Microbulbifer sp. A4B17: one gene and its partner. The protein of the gene in region 1 interacts with the protein of each later gene in a pairwise test. Links are inferred from orthologs where the notes say so. Each region holds a gene or a part of one and is shown on either strand. Other genes may lie near its edges.

The links. The genes of interacting proteins can lie anywhere in the genome.
Region 2: the proteins of ribD (region 1) and accC interact in binary tests that used the Escherichia coli proteins (3 or more experiments, as listed by UniProt). The link is inferred for Microbulbifer sp. A4B17 from one-to-one orthologs.

Annotation. Positions count from the first base shown.
Region 1 is NZ_CP029064.1:4,351,672-4,356,364, reverse strand. Bases 1,191-4,128 are described here. They hold ribD (bifunctional diaminohydroxyphosphoribosylaminopyrimidine deaminase/5-amino-6-(5-phosphoribosylamino)uracil reductase RibD), read left to right. Parts: upstream 1,191-2,055; coding sequence 2,056-3,201; downstream 3,202-4,128. Other genes in these bases: ribBA (bifunctional 3,4-dihydroxy-2-butanone-4-phosphate synthase/GTP cyclohydrolase II), read left to right, coding at 3,942-4,128; BTJ40_RS19130 (riboflavin synthase), read left to right, coding at 3,201-3,863; nrdR (transcriptional regulator NrdR), read left to right, coding at 1,592-2,059; glyA (serine hydroxymethyltransferase), read left to right, coding at 1,191-1,438. Also shown: more of glyA, read left to right, coding at 170-1,190; more of ribBA, read left to right, coding at 4,129-4,693. UniProt on the Escherichia coli protein: Converts 2,5-diamino-6-(ribosylamino)-4(3h)-pyrimidinone 5'-phosphate into 5-amino-6-(ribosylamino)-2,4(1h,3h)-pyrimidinedione 5'-phosphate.
Region 2 is NZ_CP029064.1:544,362-548,948, reverse strand. The notes cover bases 1,175-4,006. They hold accC (acetyl-CoA carboxylase biotin carboxylase subunit), read left to right. Parts: upstream 1,175-1,836; coding sequence 1,837-3,177; downstream 3,178-4,006. Other genes in these bases: prmA (50S ribosomal protein L11 methyltransferase), read left to right, coding at 3,327-4,006; accB (acetyl-CoA carboxylase biotin carboxyl carrier protein), read left to right, coding at 1,354-1,821; aroQ (type II 3-dehydroquinate dehydratase), read left to right, coding at 1,175-1,331. Outside these bases: BTJ40_RS02420 (protein-disulfide reductase DsbD), read left to right, coding at 1-616; more of aroQ, read left to right, coding at 876-1,174; more of prmA, read left to right, coding at 4,007-4,208; BTJ40_RS02395 (DUF3426 domain-containing protein), read left to right, coding at 4,284-4,587. UniProt on the Escherichia coli protein: This protein is a component of the acetyl coenzyme A carboxylase complex; first, biotin carboxylase catalyzes the carboxylation of the carrier protein and then the transcarboxylase transfers the carboxyl group to form malonyl-CoA.

The DNA.
Region 1 (4,693 bases):
CATTCTTACTGCCCTTGGTGTACAATGCGCGCCTTTCTAAAATGCCCAGAATGCATTGAGCAGTAGGGCCATCCCATACTGGGAGCCTTTGGTCCTACTCAAAAGCCTGGGCACTGTGGTATCGAGTTTCACAAGCCTCTACTCAAGCCCGCTTTACCGAGGGAACACCATGTTTGATTCATCTGTCACTTTAGCTTCTTATGACCCGGAAATTTGGGAAGCCATTCAGGAGGAAGACTCTCGTCAGGAAGACCATATCGAGTTAATTGCCTCTGAGAACTACACCAGCCCAATGGTGATGGAAGCTCAGGGCAGCAGCCTGACCAATAAGTACGCTGAAGGCTATCCGGGCAAGCGCTACTACGGCGGTTGTGAGTATGTGGATAAAGTGGAAACCCTGGCCATTGAGCGCGCTAAGGAGCTGTTTGGTGCGGACTACGCCAATGTGCAGCCGCACTCAGGATCACAGGCTAATGCGGCTGTTTACCAGGCGCTCTGCGCCCCGGGTGACACTGTACTGGGTATGAGCCTTGCCCACGGTGGCCACCTTACCCACGGTGCCCGCGTTAACTTTTCCGGCAAGATCTACAATGCAGTACAGTACGGCCTGAACCCGGAAACTGGCGAAGTGGATTACGAGGAAGTTGAGCGCCTGGCGCTTGAGCACAAGCCGAAGATGATCGTGGCTGGTTTCTCTGCCTATAGCCGAGTGATGGATTGGGCGCGTTTCCGCGAGATCGCTGACAAAGTGGGTGCTTACCTGTTTGTGGATATGGCTCACATTGCGGGCCTGGTTGCCGCTGGTGAGTATCCCTCCCCAATCTCCCACGCCGATGTTGTGACTTCTACTACTCACAAAACCCTGCGCGGCCCCCGCGGCGGTATCATCCTGGCGCGCGCCAACGAAGAAATTGAGAAGAAGCTCAACTCCGCCGTATTCCCCGGTGGTCAGGGTGGCCCGCTGATGCATGTGATCGCGGCGAAAGCGGTTTCTTTCAAAGAGGCCATGACCCCTGAATACAAGGCCTACCAGAAGAAGGTTGTGGAAAATGCCCGCGCAATGGCGGAGACCTTCCTCGATCGAGGCATCAACATTGTATCCGGTGGGACCGATGATCACCTGATGCTGGTTGACCTGATTGGCAAAGAGTACACCGGTAAGGATGCGGATGAAGCCCTGGGTAACGCCAACATCACCGTTAATAAGAACGCGGTACCCAATGACCCGCGCTCTCCTTTCATTACCAGCGGCCTGCGTGTCGGTACCCCGGCAATCACCACTCGCGGCTTTGGTGTAAAGGAAACCCAACAGCTCACTCACTGGATCTGCGACGTGCTGGACGCACTGGAGAAAGGTGATGTTGAAGCCACTATCGCCGATGTGAAGCAGAAGGTTCTGGGTATTTGCGCAGAGTTTCCTGTGTATAAAAAAGGCTGATCAGCACTGCTGACAAAAAAGCGGCTCATAGAGCCGCTTTTTTTATGTGTCCCTGTTGAATTTGCGTTGCACTGTGGCTGTGCGTGCTGCGGTCACACAGTGCAACGGCTGTGGTAAACTGCGGCCCATTTTCCATTCCGGGGATAATCCCACATGCACTGTCCGTTCTGCAGCGCAGAAGAAACAAAAGTAGTCGATTCCCGATTGGTGGCTGAGGGCGACCAAGTACGCCGCCGGCGCGAGTGCCTGGAGTGCCACGAGAGGTTTACCACATTTGAAACTGCGGAGCTGCTGCTGCCGCGAGTGATCAAGCAAAACGGCCAGCGCGAGCCGTTTAATGAAGACAAGTTGCGCGCGGGTATTCAGCGCGCTGTGGAAAAGCGCCCGGTAAGTATTGAGCGGGTGGAGTCGGCGGTATCTCAAATAAAACACGCTCTGCAGGCGACCGGAGAACGGGAGTTGCCGGCGCGTGCTATTGGTGAATTGGTGATGGAGCAGCTGCGTGAGCTGGACCAGGTGGCCTATGTGCGCTTTGCTTCTGTCTATCGCCGCTTTGAGGATGTCAGCGAGTTTAGAGAAGAGATTGAACGCCTGACCAGTAAGGGATCGAAGACGGAATGAGTCAAACTGTTGTACACAGTGCGGAAGCACTGATGGCCCGCGCTATTCAGTTGGCAGAGCGCGGTCTCTACACCACTATGCCGAATCCGCGAGTGGGCTGTGTGATTACTGACGGGGATGGCAATATTGTCGGCGAAGGCTGGCACAAGCGGGCCGGCGAACCCCACGCTGAGATCGAAGCCCTGAGTGATGCCGGCGACCTGGCTCAGGGGGCTAGTGTTTATGTCACTCTTGAGCCCTGCAGCCATACCGGCCGCACAGGTCCCTGTGCCGAGGCGCTGGTAAAGGCCGGCGTGGCCCGGGTTATTTACGGAATGCAGGATCCGAATCCGAATGTCAGCGGTGCCGGATTGCAAATATTGCGCGATGCTGGGATCGAAGTGGAAGGCCCCATCCTGGAAGAGAGGTGTCGCGCTCTAAACCCCGGCTTTATCAAGCGTATGACCCTGGGACTGCCCCTGGTGCGAAGCAAATCTGCCATGAGCCTGGATGGGCGCACCGCTATGGCCAGTGGGGAATCAAAGTGGGTATCGGGCCCTGCGGCTCGCGCCGATGTACAGCGCCTGCGTGCTCGCAGTTGTGCAGTGATCACCGGGGTTGAGACGGTGCGCTTCGACAATCCCAATCTCAATGTGCGCGCCGATGAAATGGCACTGGAAATGCTGGCCGCAGAGCGAGCCGCCGAAGTGCAGCCGCTGCGGGTAATTGTTGACAGCCAGCTGCGCACCCCAGCGAGAGCCTTTATTTTGCAGGGGGATGCCCCCACATTGGTGTGCACGACAGAGTGCGCGGAGGCCGAGCGCCGCGAGCGTATTGAAAAAACGGGTGCGGAAGTCGTGGTTTTACCCCACGACAAAGAAGGTCGCGTAGACCTGCTCGCCCTGCTCAAGGAGTTGGCGCGACGCCAGTGCAATGAAGTTTTGGTAGAGAGCGGTGCGACCCTCTCTGGTGAATTCCTCTACCGGGGCCATGTCGACGAAATCATTGTTTATATGGCGCCAAAACTGCTGGGTAGCACCGGGCGGCCGCTGTTTGAATTGCCTATCGAGCGTATGGGCTCGATGCTGCCGATTACGATTACCGATATGCGCGCAGTTGGTCACGACTGGCGCATTACTGCAACAACCGATATCGAGCGCTGATGTTTACCGGAATTATTGAAGCCTTAGGCGAGATCGCAGAGTTAAAACCCCAGGGCGGCGACCTGCGTGTACGAGTGCGCAGCGGTAAGCTGGATCTGGGTGATGTGCAACTGGGGGACAGCATTGCCACCAATGGTGTTTGTCTCACGGTTGTTGACCTGCCCGGTGATGGTTACTGGGCGGATGTCTCTGCGGAAACCCTGGATGTGACAACGGTGGGCCGCTGGAAAAAAGGCGACCGGGTCAATCTGGAAAAAGCACTGACACCCCAGACCCGCCTGGGTGGACACATTGTCAGCGGCCATGTGGATGGTATTGGCGAGGTGGTATGGCGCAAGTCCGAGGCTCGCGCCGAGCGTTTCCGCCTGCGCGCACCGGAAAATCTGGCTCGCTATATTGCCCATAAAGGGTCTATCACCGTCGACGGCACCAGCCTCACGGTCAATGCCGTGGATGGGGCTGAGTTTGAACTCACCATAGTGCCACACACGTTGCAGGAAACGATTATGGCCGGCTATACCGCCGGTACTCGGGTCAACCTGGAAGTGGACCTGATTGCGCGCTACTTGGAGCGGCTACTCCTCGGTGATGAGGCAGCCAAGCCTAGTGGTGGGGGTATGACCCTCGAATTTTTGGCCCAGAACGGGTTTTACAAGCGCTAAAGATGGGCCGTGCACCACGGCGAAAACAGCAGCGATAGCCGCTCTATTTGCAATTGATAAATTTATCCAGAGTTAACCATGGAACTAAATACGGTTGAAGAACTGATCGACGATATCCGCCAGGGCAAAATGGTAATCCTGATGGATGATGAAGATCGCGAGAACGAGGGCGACCTGGTGATGGCTGCGGAGCAGATTCGCGCTGAAGACATCAACTTTATGGCCACTCATGCCCGTGGCCTGATTTGTATGCCCATGTCCAAAGAGCGCTGTGAGCAGTTGGACCTGCCGCTGATGTCGCGGGACAACGGAGCCCAGTTCAGCACCAACTTCACCGTATCCATTGAGGCGGCAGAGGGTGTCACCACCGGTATTTCCGCCGCCGATCGCGCGCGCACGGTTCGCGCCGCTGTGGCCAGAAATGCCAAGCCCAGCGATATTGTACAGCCCGGCCATATCTTCCCCATTATGGCCCAGCCCGGCGGTGTATTAAGCCGCGCAGGCCACACCGAAGCCGGTTGCGACCTGGCCCGCCTGGCGGGTTTTGAGGCGGCTGCGGTGATTGTTGAGATCATGAATGAAGACGGCACCATGTCCCGCCGCCCGGACCTGGAAAAGTTCGCGAAAGAGCACAACCTGAAAATCGGCACTATCGCCGATCTGATTACCTATCGCGCCCTGAATGAGAAAACCGTCGAGTGCGTTAATGAGCGCAAGGTGCGCACCGAGTTCGGTGAGTTCAAGCTGCGCACTTATCTCGATAAGGCCCGCCGCGAACGCCACTTTGCCTTTGTTAAAGGCGACCCCACCCCAGAAGAGCCGACCCTGGT
Region 2 (4,587 bases), 3.8 Mb from region 1 along the record:
GGCATTCCCCATGTATCTCACAGCGGTATGGCTGCTGTGGGTTCTGGGCCGGCAGGCCGGAGGTGATGGGGTTGCCCTGGTATTGGCCGGAGCAGTGGCCATTGCATTTGCCCTGTGGCTTTGGCCCCGCCCCCAATGGCACTGGCTGCGGGGTTCTATGGCCCTGGTATCCCTGGCCCTGGCGGTTTTGCTGCTTCCGCAGCTCAAAACCGTCAACCAGGCCGAGCAGCTGACCAGTAGCAACTACTGGGAGCCCTATTCGGCGGAGAGACTGGAAACTGCACGCAGTGAAGGGCGTGCAGTTCTGGCCAATATGACTGCGGCCTGGTGCATAACCTGCCTGATGAATGAGAAAGCTGTACTTTCAAGTACCGAGATCAGTGATGCGCTGGAGCGGCTCAATGTGGTCGCACTAAAAGGCGACTGGACAAACCAGGACCCGAAGATCAGCGAATTATTGGCCAAATACGGTCGTACCAGTGTTCCTCTATACCTTCTCTATCCCGCCGATGGAGGGGAGGCAAAAATATTGCCGCAAATACTGTCCCAGGATGATTTACTGCAGGAATTGGAGAACGCTGTGGACTCCCCCTTGAGCACTGGGGTCACGCGGTAAAGCTTTTGGCGCCTTTGTAGCCAACAACCCAAGGTAAAAAGGCCACAGCCCGGATATTTTGAACTAATTTTTTGCCCAATATCGCCGAACTGCTGCTAACTTCGATAAACTCCGAGTCTGGCATGGACAGGGAGTCACTTTTGCGGCAGACTCGGTCAATTAGTTCGGGCAACTAGGCCGAAAATTCGGGTTTGCCCGCAAGATAGCCAATTTTAACTCACTTTATATGGGTTTTCGGCAACTTTCTTCAGGGCGAATTATGGCTAAACTTCTTCTCCTCCACGGCCCCAACCTAAATCTCTTAGGCAGTCGTGAACCGCATATTTACGGGAGTACCACCCTGGCGGATATCAATGAAGCCGCCGAGCGCCAGTGCGGTGCCGCCGGACACGAACTGGAAGTCCTTCAGAGCAATAGCGAATCAGCCCTGCTGGAGCGAATTCATCTGGCGGCAACCAGCGGAGTCGAATTTATCGTTATCAATCCCGCTGCGTTCACCCATACCAGTGTCGCCTTGCGCGATGCCCTGGCAGCCGTTGCCATCCCCTTTATTGAGCTTCACCTGTCCAATCCCCACGCCAGGGAAGCCTTCCGACACCATTCCTATCTTTCAGACCTGGCCTGCGGCGTAATCTGTGGCTTTGGCGCCAACAGCTACACCCTGGCTCTACAGGCAGCCATCCACCAACTGGATGCAGCACCTGCACAACAATGAATCAAACTACGAGTAAATAACTATGGATATCCGCAAAATTAAAAAATTGATTGAGCTGCTCGAAGAATCGGATATCGGCGAGCTGGAAATCAAAGAAGGCGAAGAGTCCGTGCGCATCAGCCGCGGAGTCAGTGGCGCAACCCAGCCTGTTGCACCGATTTACAGCGCGCCTCCCGCACCGGTTGCCGCACCCGCTGCTCCGGTTCCCAGCGCTCCTGCTGCCCCAGCTGAAAAAGAGTCCAAACCGGCTATCAGCGGACACGCGGTGAAATCCCCGATGGTAGGCACCTATTACGCTGCCCCCAGCCCCGGCGCCGAGCCCTTTGTGAAAGTGGGGCAGCAGGTCAAGGTCGGTGACGTTGTCTGTATCGTCGAAGCCATGAAAATGATGAACCAGATCGAAGCTGACAAGGCCGGTACCATCGAATCCATCCTGCTGGAAGACGGCCAGCCGGTAGAATTTGACCAGCCCCTCGTGACCATCGTCTGAGTGGGGTAAGTCACTATGTTCGACAAAATCCTTATCGCCAATCGTGGCGAAATTGCCTTGCGGATTTTGCGCGCCTGTAAAGAGATGGGCATCGCTACTGTGGCGGTGCACTCCCTGGTAGACCGCAATCTCAAGCACGTACGCCTGGCCGACGAATCTGTATGTATCGGCCCCAATCCATCCCCACAGAGCTATCTGAACGTGCCGGCCCTGATCGCCGCTATGGAGATCACCGACGCAGTAGCTGTGCACCCGGGCTATGGCTTTCTCGCAGAAAACGCCGACTTCGCCGAACAGGTGCAGAAGAGCGGCTTTACCTTTATCGGCCCAGACCCGGATGTTATCCGCTTGATGGGTGACAAGGTGTCTGCCATTGCTGCCATGAAAAAGGCCGGCGTTCCCACCGTACCCGGCTCCGACGGCCCGCTGCCCGATAACAGCGAGCGCTGCATGGAGATCGGCCGCAGCATCGGTTATCCGGTCATTATTAAAGCTGCCGCCGGTGGCGGTGGACGCGGCATGCGCGTGGTGGAAAAGGAAGAGGAGCTGGTAAACGCGATTGCCGTGACCAAGTCTGAAGCCCAAGCGGCCTTCGGCGACGGCACTGTTTACATGGAAAAATTCCTGCAGAATCCCCGCCATGTGGAGATCCAGGTAATGGCCGATGGCCAGGGCAACGCCATCCATCTGGGCGATCGTGACTGCTCCCTGCAGCGCCGCCATCAAAAAGTTTTGGAAGAAGCCCCAGCTCCAGGCATTCCCGACGAGGTGCGCAGGCAGGTACATGAGTCCTGTGTACAAGCCTGTATCGATATCGGCTATCGCGGCGCGGGTACTTTTGAATTCCTGTATGAAAATGAGCGCTTCTACTTTATCGAAATGAACACCCGTATCCAGGTGGAGCACCCCGTTACCGAAATGGTAACCGGCGTTGACTTGATCAAAGAGCAGATTCGGGTTTGTGCCGGTGAGAAGCTATCCCTGAAACAGGAAGATATCGTTATCAAAGGCCACTCCTTTGAATGCCGTATCAATGCCGAAGATCCACAGACCTTCTTCCCCAGCCCCGGCAAGGTGAACAACTTCCATATGCCCGGCGGCCTGGGTGTACGAGTGGATTCCCACCTCTACTCTGGGTACTCGGTGCCACCCAATTACGATTCCATGATCGCCAAGCTGATCACCCATGCGGAAGATCGTGAAACCGCATTAGCACGTATGCGGGTGGCCCTGTCGGAACTGGTGGTAGACGGTATCAAAACCAATATTCCCCTGCAGGAAGAGTTGGTACGAGATGAAAACTTCGCCAAGGGTGGGGTCAATATCCACTACCTGGAGAAGAAGTTAGGTCTTTAAGCGCTCGCCAGCCGGGGCAAAGTTAGCGAGAATTGCGGCAAACTTAACGGCACTGAACGTTGCCAAGGATGGCGTGGCAACCGTCGTTATTTGAGTGCGGCCCGGCCGCAACAACGCCGTAACATCGCTACAACAATTCCGGATTAATTATGCCCTGGCTACAACTCCGCGTGGACACTGATCGTGATCACGCGGAAAAAATCGAAGACGCACTGCTTTTTGCCGGTGCCGTATCTGTCACCCTGCAAGACAACGCCGACCAACCGATCCTTGAACCTGGGCTCGGGGAGGTGCCTCTTTGGGAACAAACACGGGTTACCGGGTTGTTCGATGCGGAAGTCGACACCTCGGTTACCGAAGCAAAAGCGGCCTCCTTCCTGTGCGAAATACTACCCAATGCCCGCTGGGAACAACTTGAAGACAAGGACTGGGAGCGGGAGTGGATGGCTCACTATAAGCCCATCCAGTGCGGTCCCAATCTGTGGATCTGTCCCAGCTGGTGCGAGCCACCACAACCGGACGCCGTCAACCTGCTGCTCGATCCCGGCCTCGCCTTCGGCACCGGCACGCACCCGACTACCTTCCTATGCCTGCAGTGGCTGGCACAGCAGGGCCTCGAAGGTAAGAGTGCTATCGACTTCGGTTGCGGCTCGGGCATTCTGGGTATTAGCGCACTGCTACTGGGAGCGGGGCGGGTTCTCGGCACCGATATCGATCCCCAAGCATTAATCGCCAGTCGTGACAACGCCCAGCGCAACGGCATAGACCCGGAGCGCTTCCCGGTCTACCTGCCAGAGCAAATGCCGAGCGAAGCCGTCGATGTTATGTTGGCCAATATTCTCGCCGGTCCCCTGGTAGAGCTAGCCCCGCAACTGATACAACTCACTCAATTGGGCGGGAAAATCTGCTTGTCCGGCATCCTCAGCTCCCAGGCAGAGCAGGTGAAAAACGCCTACAGCGAATGGATTGAGTTCGATTCTGATGGCGAACACGAGGGGTGGGTCAGATTGACTGGCGAACGGGTGCGCTAAATGCGCTCCCGAACACTACGCGGGACCCCTTCAGGCTGATAAACTTGGCTGCTAAATAAACTGCGCTCTAGTCGAATGTCTCAACTGGTAACCCGCTGTCCCCATTGCAGCACATCATTTCATATTAATGACCAGCAACTGCGCGCTGCCCGTGGCGCCGTTCGCTGTGGGTCTTGCCTGCAGGTGTTTCGCGCAGATGAAAATATCGTTTTCTCTGAAAGTGATAGCGAAAGCCGCAATGATTTAGAAGCATTGCTGGAAGATGATGACTTCCTGATTCACGACGATATCGAGCTCGACGAGGACGAACCCGCCACTTCGCCACCTCCACCTGCAGTAAATCAAACTACCGGTCGAAAGAGTGCACCTGAAAGCGAAT